2 regions of the Bacillus sp. FJAT-42376 genome follow, and region 2 is predicted to be linked to the other one. Evidence: a T-box and tRNA genes for the amino acid it is inferred to sense, from the RefSeq annotation. Region 2 holds a T-box; the other holds one or more tRNA genes.
The links. A T-box is a leader RNA that pairs with one kind of tRNA and senses whether it is charged. The one in region 2 lies ahead of trpS (tryptophan--tRNA ligase), so its partner is inferred to be a tRNA-Trp.
Positions count from the first base shown of each region.

Region 1: it encodes a tRNA-Trp, which carries the amino acid that the T-box ahead of trpS (tryptophan--tRNA ligase) is inferred to sense. The anticodon was not compared.

Region 1 covers NZ_CP033906.1:1,219,078-1,223,267, forward strand. The annotation lists rRNA gene CEF21_RS06140 (23S ribosomal RNA) at 1-1,012, shown strand, start outside; rRNA gene rrf (5S ribosomal RNA) at 1,143-1,258, shown strand; tRNA gene CEF21_RS06150 (tRNA-Asn) at 1,265-1,339, shown strand; tRNA gene CEF21_RS06155 (tRNA-Ser) at 1,346-1,436, shown strand; tRNA gene CEF21_RS06160 (tRNA-Glu) at 1,445-1,519, shown strand; tRNA gene CEF21_RS06165 (tRNA-Val) at 1,639-1,714, shown strand; tRNA gene CEF21_RS06170 (tRNA-Met) at 1,876-1,952, shown strand; tRNA gene CEF21_RS06175 (tRNA-Asp) at 1,957-2,033, shown strand; tRNA gene CEF21_RS06180 (tRNA-Phe) at 2,097-2,172, shown strand; tRNA gene CEF21_RS06185 (tRNA-Thr) at 2,183-2,255, shown strand; tRNA gene CEF21_RS06190 (tRNA-Tyr) at 2,272-2,355, shown strand; tRNA gene CEF21_RS06195 (tRNA-Trp) at 2,361-2,434, shown strand; tRNA gene CEF21_RS06200 (tRNA-His) at 2,453-2,528, shown strand; tRNA gene CEF21_RS06205 (tRNA-Gln) at 2,576-2,650, shown strand; tRNA gene CEF21_RS06210 (tRNA-Gly) at 2,714-2,788, shown strand; tRNA gene CEF21_RS06215 (tRNA-Cys) at 2,796-2,869, shown strand; tRNA gene CEF21_RS06220 (tRNA-Leu) at 2,878-2,958, shown strand; gene CEF21_RS06225 (dihydrofolate reductase family protein) at 3,180-3,809, shown strand; gene CEF21_RS06230 (MEDS domain-containing protein) at 3,947-4,190, shown strand, end outside.
Region 2 covers NZ_CP033906.1:1,682,795-1,686,984, forward strand. The annotation lists gene CEF21_RS08495 (YjbA family protein) at 1-311, shown strand, start outside; gene trpS (tryptophan--tRNA ligase) at 596-1,585, opposite strand; T-box leader at 1,637-1,849, opposite strand; gene CEF21_RS08505 (DUF3899 domain-containing protein) at 1,895-2,248, opposite strand; gene CEF21_RS08510 (peptide ABC transporter substrate-binding protein) at 2,629-4,190, shown strand, end outside.

The sequences.
Region 1 (4,190 bases), 460 kb from region 2:
AATTGAAGCCCCAGTAAACGGCGGCCGTAACTATAACGGTCCTAAGGTAGCGAAATTCCTTGTCGGGTAAGTTCCGACCCGCACGAAAGGCGTAACGATCTGGGCACTGTCTCAACGAGAGACTCGGTGAAATTATAGTACCTGTGAAGATGCAGGTTACCCGCGACAGGACGGAAAGACCCCGTGGAGCTTTACTGCAGCCTGATATTGAATTTTGGCACAGCTTGTACAGGATAGGTAGGAGCCTTGGAAACCGGAGCGCCAGCTTCGGTGGAGGCATCGGTGGGATACTACCCTGGCTGTGTTGAACTTCTAACCCGCGGCCCTGATCGGGCCGGGAGACAGTGTCAGGCGGGCAGTTTGACTGGGGCGGTCGCCTCCTAAAATGTAACGGAGGCGCCCAAAGGTTCCCTCAGAATGGTTGGAAATCATTCGCAGAGTGTAAAGGCACAAGGGAGCTTGACTGCGAGACCTACAAGTCGAGCAGGGACGAAAGTCGGGCTTAGTGATCCGGTGGTTCCGCATGGAAGGGCCATCGCTCAACGGATAAAAGCTACCCCGGGGATAACAGGCTTATCTCCCCCAAGAGTCCACATCGACGGGGAGGTTTGGCACCTCGATGTCGGCTCATCGCATCCTGGGGCTGTAGTCGGTCCCAAGGGTTGGGCTGTTCGCCCATTAAAGCGGTACGCGAGCTGGGTTCAGAACGTCGTGAGACAGTTCGGTCCCTATCCGTCGCGGGCGCAGGAAATTTGAGAGGAGCTGTCCTTAGTACGAGAGGACCGGGATGGACGCACCGCTGGTGTACCAGTTGTCTTGCCAAAGGCATCGCTGGGTAGCTATGTGCGGACGGGATAAGTGCTGAAAGCATCTAAGCATGAAGCCCCCCTCAAGATGAGATTTCCCATCATTTGAGTAAGACCCCTGAAAGATGATCAGGTTGATAGGTTCGAGGTGGAAGCGTGGCGACACGTGCAGCTGACGAATACTAATCGGTCGAGGACTTAACCTTTATTCAAGTAAGGCTTCCATTACTCGTGAAGCATATCGTTATCTAGTTTTGAGTGAACAAAAAAGATTAAAAAAAGTCTTGATTTTTTCTGCTCAGACGATATAATTAATCTTGTCACTTTTAAAACTTGTCTGGTAACTATGGCAAAGAGGTCACACCCGTTCCCATACCGAACACGGAAGTTAAGCTCTTTAGCGCCGATGGTAGTTGGGGGTTTCCCCCTGTGAGAGTAGGACGTTGCCAGGCAGGTATTCCGCAGTAGCTCAGTGGTAGAGCTATCGGCTGTTAACCGATCGGTCGCAGGTTCGAGTCCTGCCTGCGGAGCCATATTATGGAGAGCTGTCCGAGTGGCCGAAGGAGCACGATTGGAAATCGTGTATACGTCATAAGCGTATCGGGGGTTCGAATCCCCCGCTCTCCGCCATAATATCTGGCCCGTTGGTCAAGCGGTTAAGACACCGCCCTTTCACGGCGGTAACACGGGTTCGAATCCCGTACGGGTCACCAACAATTTTAAATCAGCAGCAAGTTAAAGGTGTTACGATCACCCAACAAAACGAATGTAAGAGGGTTGGGAGGAGCAAGCAGTGCAATTGCGCCGCTCATCACAAGCCGAAACACTACATGGAGGATTAGCTCAGCTGGGAGAGCATCTGCCTTACAAGCAGAGGGTCGGCGGTTCGATCCCGTCATCCTCCACCATTAACCTATTATAATTATTATTGTCGCGGGGTGGAGCAACGAGCGAAACTTCTGCGAAAATGCTTCGAGTTGTACTCGCTGAGCTGCTGCTTGGTTTTACTTCCTGAAGCGAGGACAGTCAGCTGTCTGAGAGCATGCTTAAACTTAATACTTCTTATTATCGCGGGGTGGAGCAGTCTGGTAGCTCGTCGGGCTCATAACCCGAAGGTCGCAGGTTCAAATCCTGTCCCCGCAACCAAAATGGTCCGGTAGTTCAGTTGGTTAGAATGCCTGCCTGTCACGCAGGAGGTCGCGGGTTCGAGTCCCGTCCGGACCGCCATTTGATTTTTCGATCAAATCTAAGTAAAATGTAAGAGGGTTTCAATAGAAGCCGAAACTTAATGGCTTGGTAGCTCAGTCGGTAGAGCAATGGACTGAAAATCCATGTGTCGGCGGTTCGATTCCGTCCCAAGCCACCATTTGTTTTTTGCCGGTGTAGCTCAATTGGTAGAGCAACTGACTTGTAATCAGTAGGTTGGGGGTTCAAGTCCTCTTGCCGGCACTGTCTTCACTGATGTGGAGGGGTAGCGAAGTGGCTAAACGCGGCGGACTGTAAATCCGCTCCTTAGGGTTCGGCAGTTCGAATCTGCCCCCCTCCACCATTTACAGGGGCATAGTTTAACGGTAGAACAGAGGTCTCCAAAACCTCCGGTGTGGGTTCGATTCCTACTGCCCCTGCCAATATAAATTCATAATGTGGCGATTGTGGCGAAGTGGTTAACGCATCGGATTGTGGTTCCGACATTCGTGGGTTCGATTCCCATCAGTCGCCCCATATTTTTGTCTTTAGATATTGGCTGCTGTATAATCAATATACATAGATGGGCTATAGCCAAGCGGTAAGGCAACGGACTTTGACTCCGTCATGCGTTGGTTCGAATCCAGCTAGCCCAGCCATTTTTATTTTAAAGGAAATACTTTACTTCCTTTTGCATAGAATGACTTACAGAGATCCATTAAGCGGAAGTAGTTCAGTGGTAGAACACCACCTTGCCAAGGTGGGGGTCGCGGGTTCGAATCCCGTCTTCCGCTCCATAAGTTTGGCGGCATAGCCAAGAGGAAAGGCAGAGGACTGCAACTCCTTTACCCCCGGTTCGAATCCGGGTGCCGCCTCCAAACAATATGCCGGTGTGGCGGAATTGGCAGACGCGCACGACTCAAAATCGTGTTCCTCTGGAGTGCCGGTTCGACCCCGGCCACCGGTATCATAGAAAAAGACCTCAACCTTCATGGTGGGGTCTTTTTTTGTTCCCGTCTTTGAACGAACGAAATAAATGGCAACGGGTTACCTTATGCTCGTCACCGGTGCACCACTTTTTCAGGATGAACAGGTGGAAAAGGATTCTTTACTCTGAGCGTTGAAGTGTAAGGCAAAGAATGTTGTTAGTATTCCTAAAGTACTTATACTGAGAGGATGACAATGAACATGGGCAAACTGGTTGTGAACATGTTTATGACGCTGGACGGCGTTATTCAGGCTCCGGGAAGAGTGGATGAAGATGGAGAGGGCGGGTTCAGCTACGGAGGATGGCAGGCACCGTATGTCGATCCGGAATCGGGGCAGCTGATTGCAGCTGATTATGCAAAGCTTGACGCGCTGCTGCTCGGCCGCAAAACGTACGAAATCTTTGCTCCATATTGGCAGCAGGCTCCGGCCAGCAATCCGTTCACCACGCTGTTCAATGAAAAACCCAAATATGTTGTGTCCCGCACATTAACGGGCGTCGACTGGAACAATTCTAAGCTCATCAAGGGGGAAGTGGCAACAATTGTGCCCTTGCTGAAGGAGAGGTATGCAGAGGTCCACGTTGCCGGAAGCAGCCACTTAATTCAGACATTGCTGCTTCACGGACTGATTGACCGTATGAACATCTGGCAGTTCCCGGTATTGCTTGGAAAGGGCAAACGGTTCTTTGACTCGGGTACGATCCCTACGGCCCTGCGCCTGCTTGAATCGAGAACATTCCGGAGCGGCTCGGTTCTATTGCGCTATGAGACTGCGGGAGAACCGGCGTTCCGGAATATGGGGCAGGAAAAGGATGAGCCGCGTCCATAAGATAAAGGGCATATATCTCGGCAGATAAATAGCTAATATACCCAATTTGTGCGCAGCCGCATGCTTTTTCCTGTAAACATGATAGAATGGTAGGCAGAACGATTTTCGTTCACATTGTTTTATTAAGGAGATTTTATTTGGATACATCCATTATGGCATTTAAGAAAGACATTGATGCATTAGACAAAGGTCATGTTTTATATTTCATAGATGAACCGCACGTATATATTAAAAACGCAGCTGCCTATATTCTCTCCGGAGTTGAGAAGGGGGAGCATGTTTTTGTCATTGAAAATGAGAGGATGTTTTCTTCTTTGCATGCCCTGCTGAAAACTTCATTGACTAAGACTCAGCTCGATATGGTTCATTTCGTAAACAATT
Region 2 (4,190 bases):
CTCTTTCTCCGGATCACATGAGAGGGCTTACGCGGAAAGAGCGGCAGCTGAAGCAGCTTCTGTTTATGGCGCTGGACCAGCTGCAAACGACACAAAATACAGCGGAAATCAAATACTGGTACACAGAATGGAATCCTCAGGAATACGAGCAGATCCGCTCCCTTGACTTCCAGGATGTCTTTCAGAAGCTATACAGCGAAACGCTGAATGGCTGGTCTCCGAAGCATATGTCCCTTTGCGAGCATCTCGTAAAAGGACAGCCGTTCTTTGAAAAACTATGGGAAACCGAGCACGAGTCAAAAGTAAATTGATGCGAATGGACAAGCCTCCTGATCAATCCGCCCGAGTGAACGGGCATCAGGAGGCTATTTTGCGTATACAGCCGTACTCCCGTTTTGCGGAGGTACGGTATAATAGAAGATAGAGCGCTTTCTTTTGGGGAAATCCGAAACTGTAGGGCGTTTACCGTAAGGGGGCGGTGAGCCTTCTCTCAGCTTCGCAACTCGGGGTTTCACGCCTTCCGCTCTAATGAAACGGCACATTGCTATAACCGATGCAATGAAAAAAGAGCCCAGCTAAGCTGAGCTCCCCCAAATTATCTCCGTTTTCTTCCCAATCCCATCGCGTTTTCCATTTTCCGAAGCATTTTCGTTGCAGCACGGTTTGCGCGCTCGGCTCCTTCATCAAGGATGCGGTCGAGCTCATCGGATTCCATCAGCTCATAATAGCGTTTTTGAATCGGAGCAATTTCATCGACCACGACTTTTGCCAGATCGCCTTTGAAATCGCCGTAGCCTTTGCCTTCATACTTCGCTTCCAGCTCTTCAATCGTAAGTCCTGTAAAGATCGAGTAGATGGAAAGAAGGTTGGATACTCCGGGTTTGTTCTCTTTATCAAATTTCACGATGCCTTCTGAATCGGTTACAGCACTTTTAATTTTCTTCTCAATTTGTTTTGGCTCATCAAGCAGGGTAATGAATGCTTTCTGATTTGGGTCGGATTTGCTCATTTTTCTTGTTGGATCGGCCAGAGACATGATGCGGGCGCCGACCTTTGGTATACGGACATCCGGAACGGTGAAAATATCATTGTATTTCCGGTTGAACCTTTCAGCCAAGTCTCTTGTTAATTCGATGTGCTGCTTTTGATCTTCTCCAACCGGTACTAAGTCTGTTCCGTAAAGAAGAATATCTGCCGCCATTAATGGAGGATACGTAAGCAGACCTGCTGCCACCGCTTCTTTTCCGGAAGATTTATCCTTGAATTGCGTCATCCGCTCGAGTTCTCCGATATAAGCGACGCATTGAAGCATCCATCCTGCCTGTGTATGCGCAGGAACCTCTGACTGGATGAAGAGGGTAGCCTTTTCAGGATCAAGACCGATTGCTACATACAAAGCAGCCAGACTGCGGATGCTCTCGCGCAGTTTTGCTTTATCCTGGTGAACGGTAATCGCATGCTGATCCACGATGCAGAAATAGCTGTTGTAATCATTTTGAAGCTCAATAAACTGCTTCATGGCGCCAATGTAATTCCCGAGCGTGACAACACCGCTCGGCTGAATGCCTGAAAAAATCGTTTTCAATAGAAACAACTCCTTGTCTGATCAAAATAAAAAAGGCCCATCCATCCCTGTAAAAGGGACGAATGAACCGTGGTGCCACCCTAATTGCTTTCATAAAAGAAAGCCTCTTAGAATCCTTTAACGCAGGACATACGGCATTGCCTACTCACTTTTTCGGAATGCGGCTCAAAAGTCCATTCCACGAAGTTCAATGCCTGCTTTCCAGCATCCGCAGGCTCTCTGTAAATGAGGGGTTCGTGTACTACTCTTTATCACAGCCGGTACATTTAACTGTTTCATATTATAAAAAAGAAATGCAAAACGTGCAACCTATGTGTAATAAAGTCCAAGACCGATCAGCATGAAGCCGAGCAATGCCAGACTTGCAAACAGGAGCGGAGCAACGGAAAACGAAATCAGCTTGGAAACAGGGCGCATTTCATCGACTTCTTTTTTATCCATATCTTTTCCCTGAATCCTGAATGTCCGTCTCATTCCGTATGCGGCTGCGTCAAAGAATCCGCTCTGGGCTACAGTTCCGAAAAGAGAGACAAACAGCAGAATCCCTCCGACCATGAATGTTGAGTTAATCATGCCGAGCAGCGAAAGCTCTTTATAATAGACGAGACACCCAATGAGGGAGACGGCCAAACCGCTTAGAAAAATGATTCCGCTTTTCTTCATCCTGCAATCACCTCGTTTCTATAGATATTACTAGTATAGCCATAATAATTTGCATAAGGTTCATTATATCTAAAAAGTAGCACACACAATTAGATCCCTATATTTTACCATTATGCATAGGGAATCTTACACTCTCTTTACATAAACATTAATTATTTTTTACAGACCCCCTGCTTGTCAAGGCTAAGCTGGCAACTTTTTAAAAAATGCCTGAAATATAAAATAAATGAACTAGGTATAAAGAACTATTTTTGTAGGCCTGAATTATTAGTATTATTGCATTTGTGTAAATTTTTTTAAAAAAACACATGTACAAATATTTAAAAGCTTGTATAATAATCCTTGTAAGAATTATCAGAAAATAAAAGGGGGTCAAACAAGTGAAAAATTCTAAATTTTCACTTCTCGTAGTACTTACTTTAGTCCTGAGTTTGTTCTTGACTGCCTGCTACGGCGGCAGCAAAGAAGGAGCATCTGAACCTAAGGACAATGGTAAAGGTACTGAAACAGAAGAAACACCATCTGTTCCTCAGGAACTGAAAATCCTCGAAAGTGCTGAGCTTCCATCCATGGACAGCGTAATGGCTGAGGATGCAGCAAGCTTCGAAATTATCAATAACGTAAACGAAGGGCTTTACCGCCTGGATAAAGACCAAAAGGCAATTCCAGGTATGGCTACTGAAGCTCCTCAAAAAAGCGAAGATGGCCTTACTTACACAATGAAACTTAGAGAAGATGCGAAATGGTCTAACGGAGAACCTGTTACAGCAAACGATTTCGTTTTCGCTTGGCAGCGCGCTCTTAACCCGGACACAGCTTCTCCTTACGGTCCATACATGATGATCGGCAAAATCGCCAATGCTGATAAGGTTTATGACAAATCTGCTAAACCTGAAGAGCTTGGAGTTAAAGCAATCGACGAGCATACACTTGAAGTTAAGCTTGTAAAACCAATCGAGTACTTCGATACATTGATGGCATTCCCATCTTTCTACCCGCAAAACAAAAAGTTTGTTGAAGAAAAAGGCGACAAATTCGGTACAAACGCTGAAAATCTAGTATTCAACGGACCTTTCAAAATGACTGCTTGGGGCGGCCCGACTGCTACAGAGTGGACACTTGAGAAAAACGCTGACTACTGGGGTGCTAAAGACGTAACACTGGAAAAAATCCAATTCAACGTATCTAAAGATCCTCAAGCTTCTGTCAATGCATTCGAAGCTAACGAAGCAGACAGAACGCCTAAGCTTGCAACAGCTGCAATCATCTCTCAATACGAGGGCGACAAGCAAATGCAAAGATTCCTTGAGTCATCTGTATGGTGGATCAAGATGAACGAAAAGAACCCTGCTCTTGCAAACAAAAACATCCGCCGCGCAATTGCACTTGCAGTTGACAAAAAAGCGCTTGTTGACGATGTACTTCAAAACGGTTCCATTGTTGCTGACGGTGTAGTACCTCGTGAATTCGTTTCTGATGATTCAGGAAAAGACTTCCGTGACACTGGTAAATACTTAGAGCCAAACAAAGATGAAGCGAAAAAACTATTCGCTCAAGGTATGAAAGAAATCGGCAAGAAAGATCTAACTCTTGGTTATGTAACTCAAGATACTGAAACGGCAAAACTTGAAGCTTCTTTCGTAAAAGAGCAGCTTGAAAAGACTCTTGAAGGCTTGAAAATCGAAGTGAAGAACGTACCGTTCAAAATCCGTTTGGATCTTGAAGACAAAATGGATTACGATCTTCTAAACGGCGGATGGGGACCAGATTACCTGAACCCTATGACGTACCTTGACCTTTGGGTAACAGATGGACCACAAAACAAAATGGGCTATTCTAACCCTAAGTATGATGAGCTAATCAAAAAAGCGGATGCGACTACTGACAAAGCTGAGCAATACAAATTGTTCACTGAAGCAGAGAAAACGATGCTTGAAGATGA